DNA from 2 places in the Streptomyces sp. NPDC001153 genome. Region 1 is predicted to be linked to the other one. Evidence: riboswitches for the same ligand, from Rfam matches in the RefSeq annotation. Region 1 holds a riboswitch; the other holds the start of a gene.
The links. A riboswitch is a leader RNA that binds a small molecule or an ion and turns the genes downstream of it on or off. The one in region 1 is predicted to bind S-adenosylmethionine.
Positions count from the first base shown of each region.

Region 2: it holds a riboswitch for S-adenosylmethionine, as region 1 does, so the genes downstream of both, thrC (threonine synthase) here and ACWDEN_RS01700 (amino acid ABC transporter permease) in region 1, are expected to answer to the same signal.

Region 1 is NZ_JBSFJZ010000001.1:372,724-378,608, forward strand. It holds gene ACWDEN_RS01695 (amino acid ABC transporter ATP-binding protein) at 1-593, opposite strand, end outside; gene ACWDEN_RS01700 (amino acid ABC transporter permease) at 590-1,570, opposite strand; SAM riboswitch class IV at 1,897-2,005, opposite strand; gene ACWDEN_RS01705 (4Fe-4S binding protein) at 2,174-2,284, opposite strand; gene ACWDEN_RS01710 (hypothetical protein) at 2,281-2,907, opposite strand; gene ACWDEN_RS01715 (LLM class flavin-dependent oxidoreductase) at 3,107-4,435, opposite strand; gene ACWDEN_RS01720 (aliphatic sulfonate ABC transporter substrate-binding protein) at 4,432-5,490, opposite strand; gene ACWDEN_RS01725 (ABC transporter ATP-binding protein) at 5,534-5,885, opposite strand, start outside.
Region 2 is NZ_JBSFJZ010000002.1:145,217-151,101, reverse strand. It holds gene ACWDEN_RS02725 (cold-shock protein) at 113-319, opposite strand; gene ACWDEN_RS02720 (MoaD/ThiS family protein) at 752-1,027, opposite strand; gene thrC (threonine synthase) at 1,024-2,307, opposite strand; SAM riboswitch class I at 2,325-2,489, opposite strand; gene ACWDEN_RS02710 (glucosyl-3-phosphoglycerate synthase) at 2,651-3,595, shown strand; gene ACWDEN_RS02705 (alpha,alpha-trehalose-phosphate synthase (UDP-forming)) at 3,678-5,126, shown strand; gene otsB (trehalose-phosphatase) at 5,096-5,885, opposite strand, start outside.

The sequences.
Region 1 (5,885 bases):
CCGACCAGTTCGGGATCGAGGGCGGAGGTGGGCTCGTCGAAGAGGATGACGCCGGGGCGCAGCGCGAGGGCGCGGGCGATGGCGACGCGCTGCTGCTGGCCGCCGGAGAGCTGGCGCGGGTAGGCGCCGGTCTTGTCGGCGAGGCCGACCCGGACGAGCAACTCGCGGGCCAGTTCCCGGGCTTCGGGCTTGGTGAGCTTCCCGGTCGCGACCGGGGCGGCGGCCACGTTGTCCAGCACGGTCAGATGCGGGAACAGGTTGAAGTTCTGGAAGACGAAGCCGATCCGGCCGCGCTGGGTGAGGATGGCCCGCTCGCTGAGCTCCTTGAGCCGGTCGCCCTGCCGCTTCACGCCGATCAGCTCGCCGTTGATGCTGACGTAGCCGATCTCGGGCTTCTCCAGGTGGTTGATGACCCGCAGCAGGGTGGACTTGCCGGAGCCGGAGGGGCCCAGGATGACGGTGACCTCGCCGGGGCGGACGGTCAGGTCGACGCCGTCCAGTACCCGGTGGGTGCCGTACCACTTGTGCACGTCGTGGACCTCGACGGTGGCGGCCTCGACGTCCGCCAGGGCTTCGAGCGTCTCGGCGGTCATACGGCGGCCTCCCGGCGGATACGGGCCCGCAGGCCGGAGAGACCGGTGCGGAGCTTCTGCAGCGGCGTCGGCGGCAGGCTGCGGGTGGCACCGCGGGCGTAGTGCCGCTCGACGTAGAACTGGATGACGGACACGATGCTGGTCAGGATCAGGTACCAGACGGTGACGACCAGCAGCAGCGGCACGATGTCTCCGGGGTAGGTGGCGCCCATGGTCTGCGCGGAGCCGAACAGGTCGAGCAGGGAGACGTAGAAGACCAGCGAGGTTCCCTTGATCAGGCCGATGAGCTGGTTGACGTAGTTCGGGATGATCGAGCGCAGCGCCTGCGGGAAGACGATCTTCCGGAACTGGTAGCCCTTCGGCAGGCCGAGCGCCGCGGCAGCCTCGTGCTGGCCCTGGTCGACGGAGAGGATGCCGCCGCGTACGACCTCGGCCGCGTAGGCGGCCTCGTTGAGGCTGAGGCCGACGACGGCGACGACCATGTCGGTGGCGAGTCTCGACTCGTCGAAGGAGAAGAAGGCCGGGCCGAAGGGGATGCCGACGCTCAACGTCTTGTACAGAGCGCTGAAGTTGTAGAGGAAGATCAGCACCACGATGAGCGGGATGGAGCGCAGCGCCCAGACGTAGGTCCAGCTGACCGCGCGCAGCACCGGGCTCTTCGAGAGCCGGCCCAGTGCGAGCACAATGCCGCCGACAAGGCCCAGCACCGCGCTGTAGGCGGTGACTTCGAGGGTGATCAGCAGGCCGTCGAGGATGGTGGGGCGCAGGAACCAGTAGCTCCAGCGGTCCCACTGGTAGAAGGGGTTGGTGACCAGTCCGTGCACGAACTGGGCGACCAGGACCAGCACGACCGCGGTGAGGATCCAGCGGCCTGGCCGCCGCAGCGGAAGAACCCGCTGGGCTGTGAGAGCTTTTGACGGTTCGTCGACGGTCGGCGCCTCGGCGAGGGTGACGGTGGCACCAGGGGGTTCACTCATGGTGGGCTCCGGCTGGGTGGGCACACACCCCGGAAGCACGGCGGCATGCGGCGGCGCACACGACGGCGAGGTACCGGGGCGGGGAGGGCAAGGGGGCACACCGCGGGCGCGGTGTTCGTCAGGAAGTGCGGGGGCTGCGGGGAGGTGTCAGCCCCGACAGCGGGCGCGGCCCGGTGCGGTACACAGTGCGCTGTTCACGCGGAGCAGATCGACGGCACGATCGGCGACGAGCAGGTTCGCGTACGACGGTACGCAGCCCGGGGAGCGGCGGGCGGCCGTCCTGGGAGCTGCGTACATGGTGTCACCGTCACTGTTCCGGCCCTGGGGCCTCGCGCTTACCGAAACTTCATCGGCCGGGTCGTCACCTGGGGCACCCCACCGCGGCGGGAGGGTTGCCGGTCAGCAAGCCAGGGCTTGTCGCTGACGCTCATGACCGTTCTGGGCAGTAGTTAAGGCAACGGCCCGAACATTTGTCAACGCCGGTCCACCAGGTGAACGGCCGAAGCGCGAGCCCGGAGCGACCGCGGTCACCAGCGGGGCGACGAACGGCGCGTCGGTCGGGCAGTACGCCTCGCACTGGAAGCAGGTCTGGCAGCTGTCCTGTCACGCGATCAACGGAACGCCGTCGGCACCGCGATCGAAGACGCGCGTCCGGCACACCTCGATGCACCAGTTGCAGGCGATGCAGCGGTCCGGCTCGGCGATCTCGATCACGCGGCTCGGCCTCCGCTCGTGACCAGAGCCCGCGACGCCGGCTCCGGACGGCTCCAGACCTCGTCGAGCCCACCGGTGAGCAGCCGATGGTGCTGGGCCGGATCCTGCGTCGGCCGGTCGGCCCGCTTGTGCATGCCGCGCGATTCGGTGCGCTGCAGTGCCGCGTGGTACATCCAGCGGCCGTGGGCCGCCATCGCGGCCGCTTCCCTGGCCCGGAAGAGTTCCTCACCGCTCGCCCCCAGCCCTTCGCGGACCGCGGACCGCGTCCCGTGCAGCGACCGCAGAGCCGGCTCGAGACGGTCGGCGTGCCGCAGGTAGTTACGGTCGTACGGCAGGACCTCGCGCTGGACGGCGGCGACGACCTCGCCGTGACCTGCGTTCACGGCACCGGTCGGGCGGAGGCCGGCCGTCCCCACGGGCCGCAGCCCACGGTCCGGACGGACCCGCCGGGTGGCGAACTCGGCGGCGCCCCGGCCGGCCCAGCTGCCCGAGGACGCCGCCCACGCGGCGTCGTGGCTACCGCCTCCGGTGAAGCCGCCGCAGATCAGCTCGCGGGTTGCGGTGTCGCCGGCCGCGTACAGGCCGGGGACGTCGGTCGAGCAGTCGTGGTCGGCGATGCGCACACCGCCGTGCCGCGTACCGTGCCTTCGGCCAGCAGAGTGATCTCGAACAGGTCGGTGAAGGGGTCGATGCCCAGCCGGTCGAAGCCGAGGAAGGTGTTCGGCTGCCCCTAAGCCGTCTTCGTGGGAATTGCGAAGGCCCTCGACCCGCAGCGCGGGCGGACTCCCGCCGCTCCGGGAAGCGGCGGCAGTCGCGAGCTCGTCAGCCATGGAACTGGTTCGCCGGGACCGGGAGCCCGTAGTGCTCACGCAGGGTCGTGCCCTCGTACTCCTCGCGGAACAGCCCCTTGCCGCGCAGGATCGGCAGCACATGCTCGACGAAGGCCGCGAGGCCCGACGGCAGGGCGGGCGCCATGATGTTGAACCCATCCGCGGCACCGCCCTCGAACCAGGCGATGATCGTGTCAGCGACCTGCTCGGGCGTCCCGATGAACTCGAAGTGACCGCGCCCGCCGCCCAGCCGGGAGATGATCTGCCGGACCGTCAGCTGCTCGCGGACCGCAAGATCGATGATCAGGTCGGAGCGGCTCTGCGAGCCTTCCAGCTTCGGCCTGGCGAGGATGAAGTCCGGCAGGCGCTCGTCGAGTTCGAAGACCGACGGCTCGGTCTCGAACACGGCGGCCAGCTGACGCAGCCCGTACTCCGGAACGCGCAGCTCGTCGAACTGCCGCGCGAGCGCCCGGGCCTCCTCCTCGGTCGACCCGATGTACGGGACGATGCCGGGCAGGACGATCACACCGTCCGGGTCGCGGCGAGCGGCCCTGGTCCGCGCCTTGATGTCGGCGTAGAAGGCGGCCGCACGCTCGTACGTCGCGTGCGCGGTGAAGATCGCCTCTGCGTGGCGGGCCGCGAAGTCCTTGCCGTCCTCGGAGGAGCCGGCCTGGACGAGCAGCGGGTAACCCTGCGGTGGACGCTCGACGTTGAGCGGGCCTGCCACCTTGAAGTACCGGCCCCGGTGGTCGAGGCGGTGCAGACGCGCGGGGTCGGCGTAGCGTCCTGTGGTCCTGTCCGCGAGGACGGCCTCGGACTCCCAGCTGTCCCACAGCGCCTTGGCGACCTTCAGGAACTCGTCGGCGCGGGCGTAGCGTTCGGCGTGGCCGGGGCGGTCGTCGAGACCGAAGTTGGCGGCCTCGTCGGCTCCGGCGGAGGTGACGATGTTCCAGCCGGCGCGGCCGCCGCTGACGTGGTCGACGGAGGCGAGCCGGCGGGCGAGGTTGTAGGGCTCGTTGTAGGTCGACGACACGGTCGCGATGAGGCCGATCCTGCTGGTCGCCTGGGACAGCGCGGTCAGCAGGGTCAGCGGTTCGAGCTGGCCCGGCGGGCGGAACTCGCCGGTGCCGATGAGTGCCGGGCCGTCCGCGAGGAACAGGGAGTCGAACTTGGCGCTCTCGGCCAGCTGCGCCAGCTCGATCCAGTGCCGCAGGTCGAAGTCCGCCCGGGAATTGCTGTGCGGGAGCCGCCACGCCGCCTCGTGGTGACCCGCCTCCATGAGGAAGGCGTTGAGATGGAGCCGACGCCGTCTCGCGCTCATGAGGTGACCTTCAGCTTGGAACTGTCGTAACCGGCCGGCAGGAGGTTGTCGGTGATCGACTCGACGTCGACCTTCTTGGTGATCTGCCCCGCCTCCAGGAAGGCGTCGGCGAGCTTCTGCTCCAGCTCGATGTCCGACTGCTCCACCGGGGTCACCCGGTTCGAGTAGGCGGCCAGGGACGCCTTGGCGTCGGCCGGCGGGATGCCCTGCTCCTTCGAGAGCGCCTGCGCGTACTGGTCGGGGTTCTTGACCGCCCAGGCGAACTCTCGCGAGAGCCTCTTCAGGACGTCCGTGAGAGCAGCACGCTTGGTCCTGTCCTTCAGCGACGTGTCACTGGCGACGTAGTAGCTGCTCGTCTGGTCGATCGGCGGGAGACCCTTCACCAGGATCCGCGCGCCGTTCTTGACCGCGATCGCGGACTGGGGGTTCCAGATCGACCAGGCGTCCACCTTGCCGGTGTTGAACGCCGTCGCGCCAGCCGCCGGGTCGAGGAAGGTCAGCTTCACGTCCTTGGGGGTGAGGCCGACGCTCTTCAGCGCGTTCAGGGCCAGGCCGTGAGCCGAACTGCCCTGCGGAACAGCGATCCTCTTGCCTCTGAGATCGGCGGCCGTCTTCAGCTTCGAGCCCTTCGGCACGATGATGTTCTCCACCGCCTGGCCGGGCGTGAGCGAGCGGTTGACGGCGACGACCTTGAAGCCGTACTCCTTCGCGGCGCCGGTGATCGGTGGCACGTCGCCGACGCTGCCGAGGTCGATGTCGCCCGAGGCCTCGGCCTGCACGAGCGGCGGGCCGTAGGTGAACCGGGCGAACTTCACCTTGTACGGCGCGTTGTCGAACACGCCGGTGATCTTCGCCAGCTCCTGGCTGCCGTCACCGCCGTTGTCGCCGATGGTGAAGGTGTACTTGCTCCACTCGGGGTGCTTGGCGTCGCTCGCCTCGGCGGCGTTGCTCAGCGGCGCGGCGCTGTTCGAAGACGACGATCCGCAGGCGACGAGGGTGCCCGCGAGGGCGAGCGAGCCGATGGCGCCGATGAGTCTGGTGGTTCTCTTTCGCATGGTTGTCGTGCTTTCTGTGCCGGGGTGAGGGTGTTCGGGGAGGTCAGTGCTGGCCGGCGAGGCCGAGGTCTTCCAGCAGCCGTGCGCGGAGTTCCTCGCGTGCGACGCTCGCTTCCCGGTGCGCGGCGGAGAGGTGCACCTCGTGCGAGGTGCCGATGCGACCGTTGCTCATGACGACGATGCGGTCCGCCAGGGCGATCGCCTCGTCGACGTCGTGGGTGACGAGCAGCATCGCGGCGTGGTGCTTGGTCCGCAGCGCCCGTACGAGCTCGTGCATGCGCAGCCGGGTGATGGCGTCGAGGGCGGCGAACGGCTCGTCGAGCAACACGAGTTCGGGCTCGGACACCAGAGCCCGCGCGAGCGACACCCGCTGGGCCTCGCCGCCGGAAAGCTCC
Region 2 (5,885 bases), on a different contig from region 1:
CTCGGCCGCGGGCGAACAGGCGGCCCCGGGCAGGCCGAAGGGCCCGCACCCCAGGAGGTACGGGCCCTTCGAAAGATGAACAGAAGAACGTCGCTGTCAGTCGACGCGTGCTTCAGCTGGTCGCCAGCCGGACCATGTCCGCCTGCGGGCCCTTCTGGCCCTGCGAGATCTCGAAGTCGACCCGCTGCCCCTCTTCCAGGGTGCGGTAACCGTCCATCTGGATCGCGCTGTAGTGGACGAAAACATCCGCACCACCGTCGACCGCGATGAAGCCGTACCCCTTCTCCGCGTTGAACCACTTGACGGTGCCCTGAGCCATGCCTAACTCCCCTATTACTGGCCCTTGCACAGATCCACACTTCGCGGACCCGGGTCAGACCTCACCCCCCATCGGTCGGGGGCGTGCGCCGGAACGCGTCGACCGCGGCTGAATGTATCTGTCCAACTGCCGTCTGCAACAGGTCAATCGGACGAGAATTCTGGACGGGAACGGTCCGGAATGTGGTGAGAATTCACCCGACTCCAGGGCAAGTCGGGCCCCTCAAATCACCACAAAAGCCGCATAAAACACGTCGACTTTGGCTACTTCTTGTCGGGTGTGCGGCATGAATACAAGGCCCCCGACCGGTTGGTCCCGGAGCGCGTTCCCCAACTCTACCGCGCTCAATCACACAGAATTGCCCCCTCCGCTTCTCTCACGGAGGAGGCAATTCGATGAACAATGCGTAACCGAAGTTACCCAAGGTAACGATCAGCCGCCGGCGACGGCCGGAATGATGGAGACACCCGCGCCGTCCGGGGTGGCGGTCTCCAGTCCCTGCTCGAAGCGGACGTCGTCGTCATTGACGTACACGTTGACGAACCGGCGCAGCTTGCCCTGGTCGTCCAGGACGCGCGCGGCGATCCCGGTGTGGTTCTTCTCCAGGTCGGCGATGACCTCGGCGAGGGTGCCGCCTTCGGCGGCCACTTCGGCCTGCCCGCCCGTGTAGGTGCGCAGGATCGTCGGGATGCGAACGGTCACGCTCATGCGAGGCCAGCCTCTCGGAAGGAGTCCAGGGTCGGTCGGATGGTGGCGGTGAGGCCGGTGCCGGCCACCGCGTCCAGCGTCTTGAGTCCATCACCGGTGTTCAGGACCACCGTGGTCTTCGTCGGGTCCAGGACGCCGTCCTTGACCAGCTTGCGGGTGACGCCGACGGTCACACCGCCCGCGGTCTCGGCGAAGATGCCCTCGGTGCGGGCCAGCAGCTTGATGGCGTCCACGACTTCCCCGTCCGTCACGTCCTCCACGGCACCGCCGGTGCGGCGCGCGATGTCCAGGACGTACGGCCCGTCGGCAGGGTTGCCGATGGCGAGGGACTTGGCGATGGTGTTCGGCTTCTGGGGCCGTACGACGTCGTGGCCCGCCTTGAAGGCGGTCGACACCGGCGAGCAGCCCTCGGCCTGCGCACCGAAGATCTTGTACGGCCTGTCCTCGACGAGGCCGAGCCCGACCAGCTCCTGCAGACCCTTGTCGATCTTCGTCAGCTGGGAGCCGGAGGCGATCGGGACCACGATCTGGTCGGGCAGCCGCCAGCCGAGCTGCTCGCAGATCTCGTACGCGAGCGTCTTGGAGCCCTCCGCGTAGTACGGCCGCAGGTTGACGTTGACGAAGCCCCAGCCCTCGCCGGCCGGGTCGCCGATCAGCTCGGAGCAGAAGCGGTTGACGTCGTCGTAGTTGCCCTCGATGCCGACGAGCTCGCCGCCGTAGACCGCGGCCATGACGACCTTGCCCTGCTCCAGGTCGTGCGGGATGAACACGCAGGACCGGAAACCGGCGCGGGCCGCGGCGGCGCCGACGGCACCGGCGAGGTTGCCGGTGGAGGAGCAGGACAGGGTGGTGAAGCCGAAGGCGCGGGCGGCCTCCAGGGCCTGGGCCACCACGCGGTCCTTGAAGGAGTGGGTCGGGTTGCCGGAGTCGTCCTTGACGAACAGGCCGCCGGTGACGCCGAGTTCGCGGGCGAGGTTGTCGGCCTTGACCAGCTTGGTCCAGCCCGGGTTCAGGTTCGGCTTGTCGGCCACGTCGGCCGGGACCGGCAGCAGCGGCGCGTACCGCCAGATGTTCGCGGGGCCGGACTCGATACGGCGGCGCAGCTCTTCGGTGTCGTAGGCGGAGAAGTCGTAGGCGATCTCCAGCGGACCGAAACACTCCTCGCAGGCGAACACCGGACCGAGGGGGACGCGGTGACCGCACTCGCGACAGCTCAGGGCCGCGGCGGGACCGAGGTCTACGGTGGAATCGGTGGAGCTTGCAACTGTCTGCACAGCCATGGAGGCGAGGCCCTTTCTCCTCATCTTCCTCACGACGCACCTCGCCGTGAGACGGATTTGGCACCTTCCCTAGCCGGGAGCCTCGCGGAGCGATCGAGCCTGATCAGGCCGATCTACGAGTACCGACTGGAGGGTTGCCGGGGCTTCATCGGGCCGTGTCCCTCTGCCCCTCTGGATGAGCGGTATGCGGTTGTGAACGCGCTCCGACCCCCGACATGCGATGGTCATCGGCGTTGTTCAAGACTGTAACCGAAGGCCAGGAGAGTTGAGATAGTCGTCCGAACCGCGAGATGGATCACACGGTGCAGCCCGTGCGATCACGAACAGTGAGGAGCCGCAGACCGTGCTGGAAGAAGTCGAGCGCTGGCTGGCCACCCGCTCCTGGTCCGTGGCCGATCGCCCGCTCCACCGGATCCTGTGCGCCAAGCAGCGCACCGGCCAGACGATCAGTGTCGTACTGCCCGCGCTCAACGAGGAGGAGACGGTCGGCGACATCGTCGCCGTCATCCGGCACGACCTCGTCGAGCAGGTCCCCCTCGTCGACGAGATCGTGGTGGTCGACTCCGGCTCCACCGACCGCACCTCCGAGGTCGCCGCCGCCGCGGGCGCGCGGGTGGTTCACCGGGACGAGATCCTGCCCCGCATTCCCGCCGTCCCCGGAAAGGGTGAGGTGCTGTGGCGCTCGCTCCTGGCCACCAGCGGGGACATCGTCTGTTTCATCGACGCGGACCTGCGGGAGTTCTCCTCCGACTTCGTCTCCGGGATCGTCGGCCCGCTGCTCACCGAGCCCGGGGTGGACCTGGTCAAGGGCATGTACGACCGCCCGCTGGGCGGCGCCACCGGTCAGGGCGGCCGGGTCACCGAGCTGATGGCCCGCCCCCTGCTGAACATGCACTGGCCGCAGCTGGCCGGCTTCGTCCAGCCGCTCGGCGGCGAGTACGCGGCCCGGCGCTCGCTGCTGGAACAGCTGCCGTTCCCGGTCGGGTACGGCGTGGAGCTGGGCATGCTGGTGGACGCCCTGCACCTGGTCGGTCTCGACGCGCTGGCACAGGTGGACGTGGGCGTGCGCAAGCACCGCCACCAGGACGGGCAGGCGCTGGGCCGGATGGCCGCGGCGATCTACCGCACGGCCCAGCTCCGGCTGGCCCGCGGCCATCTGATCCGCCCCTCCCTCACCCAGTTCGAGCGGGGCGAGGAGGGCTTCGAGCCGCGCACCTACTCGGTGGACACCGAGGAACGGCCGCCGATGGTGGAGATCGCGGAGTACGCCGAGCGCAGGGTGGCGTGAACCGGCCGCGGGGTCGTATACGTCGGCGTGCCGGACGTGGCCGTACGTTTGAGCGTTTCCGGGCCGGGCTAGGTTGAGGACCATGGCTTCCACGCACGGTGCTGCCGAGAGAGCTCAGGTGCTGGTCGCGTCCAACCGCGGCCCGGTTTCGTACACGGTGGACGACGAGGAGGGGGCCGGTTCGCTGCGCGCCAAGCGGGGCGGCGGCGGGCTGGTCTCGGGGCTGTCGGCCATCGGGCCGGACACGGACTCGCTGTGGGTGTGCGCGGCGCTCGGCGACGGGGACCGGGAGGCCGTACGGCGTGCGGGCGGCGGGCTGCTGCCGGGCGAGGACACCGCCGGGCAGCGGGTGCGGATGCTGGACATCGACGCGCAGGTGCACTCGGACGCCTACAACGGCATCGCCAACTCGGTGCTGTGGTTCGTGCACCACATGCTGTACCAGACCCCGCTGGAACCGGTCTTCGACGCGGAGTTCCGGCGGCAGTGGGCGTCGTACGAGGCCTACAACCGGGCCTTCGCCGAGGCACTGGCCGAGGCGGCGGGCGAGGGCGCGGCGGTGCTGGTGCAGGACTACCACCTGTGCCTGGTCCCCGGCATGCTCCGCGCACTCCGCCCCGACCTGCGGATCGGCCACTTCTCGCACACGCCGTGGGCGCCCCCGGAGTACTTCCGGCTGCTGCCCGACGACATCGCCGCCGAGTTGCTGAACGGCATCCTGGGCGCGGACCGGGCGGCATTCCTGACCAGGCGCTGGGCGGACGCGTTCACGGAGTGCTGTCACGCGGTACTGGGACCCGGGGCCCCGGCCGTGCGGGTCGGTGTGCACGGGCTCGGCGCGGACGCCGACTTCCTGCGCAAGCGGGCCCATGAACCCGATGTGGACGAGCGGATGGCGGCCCTGCGCGAGGAGATCGGCGAAGGCCGCGGCACCATCGTGCGCGTCGACCGCACCGAGCTGTCCAAGAACATCGTGCGCGGCCTGCTGGCGTACCGGCAGCTGCTGGACGACCACCCCGAGTGGCGTGAACGGGTGGTGCATCTCGCGTTCGCCTACCCGTCGCGGCAGGACCTCGCCGTGTACCGCGACTACACCGCCGAGGTCCAGCGGGTGGCGGAGCAGATCAACTCGGCCTACGGCACGCCCGGTTGGACGCCGGTCGTCCTGCATGTCAAGGACGACTTCGCCCGCTCCCTGGCCGCCTACCGGCTCGCCGACGTGGCGCTGGTCAACCCCATCCGGGACGGCATGAACCTGGTCGCCAAGGAGGTGCCGGTCGTCTCCGACGAGGGCTGTGCGCTGGTGCTGTCGCGGGAGGCGGGGGCGTACGAGGAGCTGGGCACCGACGCGCTCGTGGTGAACCCGTACGACATCGGGGGCACGGCCGACGCGTTGCACTCCGCGCTGACCATGCCGGCGGGCGAGCGGGCGGAGCGGTCGAAGCGGCTGGCGGCGGCCGCCACCGCGTTGCCGCCCGCTCAGTGGTTCCTTCAGCAGCTTCAGGCGCTGGAGGAGCTTCGGTCCAGCTGAGCTGCCAGGGTCCGCAGCAGGTGTACGACGCCGGCCGGGCCGTCCACCACCACGTCCGCGCGGTCGGCCAGCTCCGTGACCTCCGTGCTGCCGCTGCAGACCAGCAGGCCGGGGAGGCCCTCGGCGCGGAGTTCCTCGACGGCGGCGAAGGCGGGGAGGTCGCCGAGGTCGTCGCCGGCGTAGAGGACGCACTCGGCGCCGGTCCTGCGGACGTGGTCGGCGAGCGCCACGCCCTTGTCCATGCCCGGCGGGCGCAGTTCCAGGACCAGCCGGCCGGGTTCGACCACCAGGCCGTGGCGGGCGGCGAGGTCGGTGAGGGGGCCGCGCAGGGCCTCGAACGCGGCTTGCGGGTCGTCGGCGCGGCGGGTGTGCACCGCGACCGCCCGGCCCTTCTCCTCGACCCAGGTGCCGTGCCAGGCGCCGGCGCGGTCCAGCACGCCCGGCAGCTCGGCGCGGGCCGCGGCGACGCCGGGGTGCGGGGGCGGGGCGGTGACGGTGGCGGTGACCGCGTCCCAGCGTTCGGCGCCGTAGTGGCCGAGGACGGTCAGGTGCTCCAGGCCGGGGACGCCGGCGAAGCCGCCGTAGCGGACCGCGACGCCGGCGGGGCGGCCGGTGATCACAGCGATGGACGCCACCTTGGGGGCCAGTGCGGCGAGGGCCGGTACGGCCTCGGGGTGGGCGCGGGCCCGCTCGGGGTCGGCGACGATGGGTGCCAGCGTGCCGTCGAAGTCCAGACCGACAGTCGCGGCGCTCGGCTTG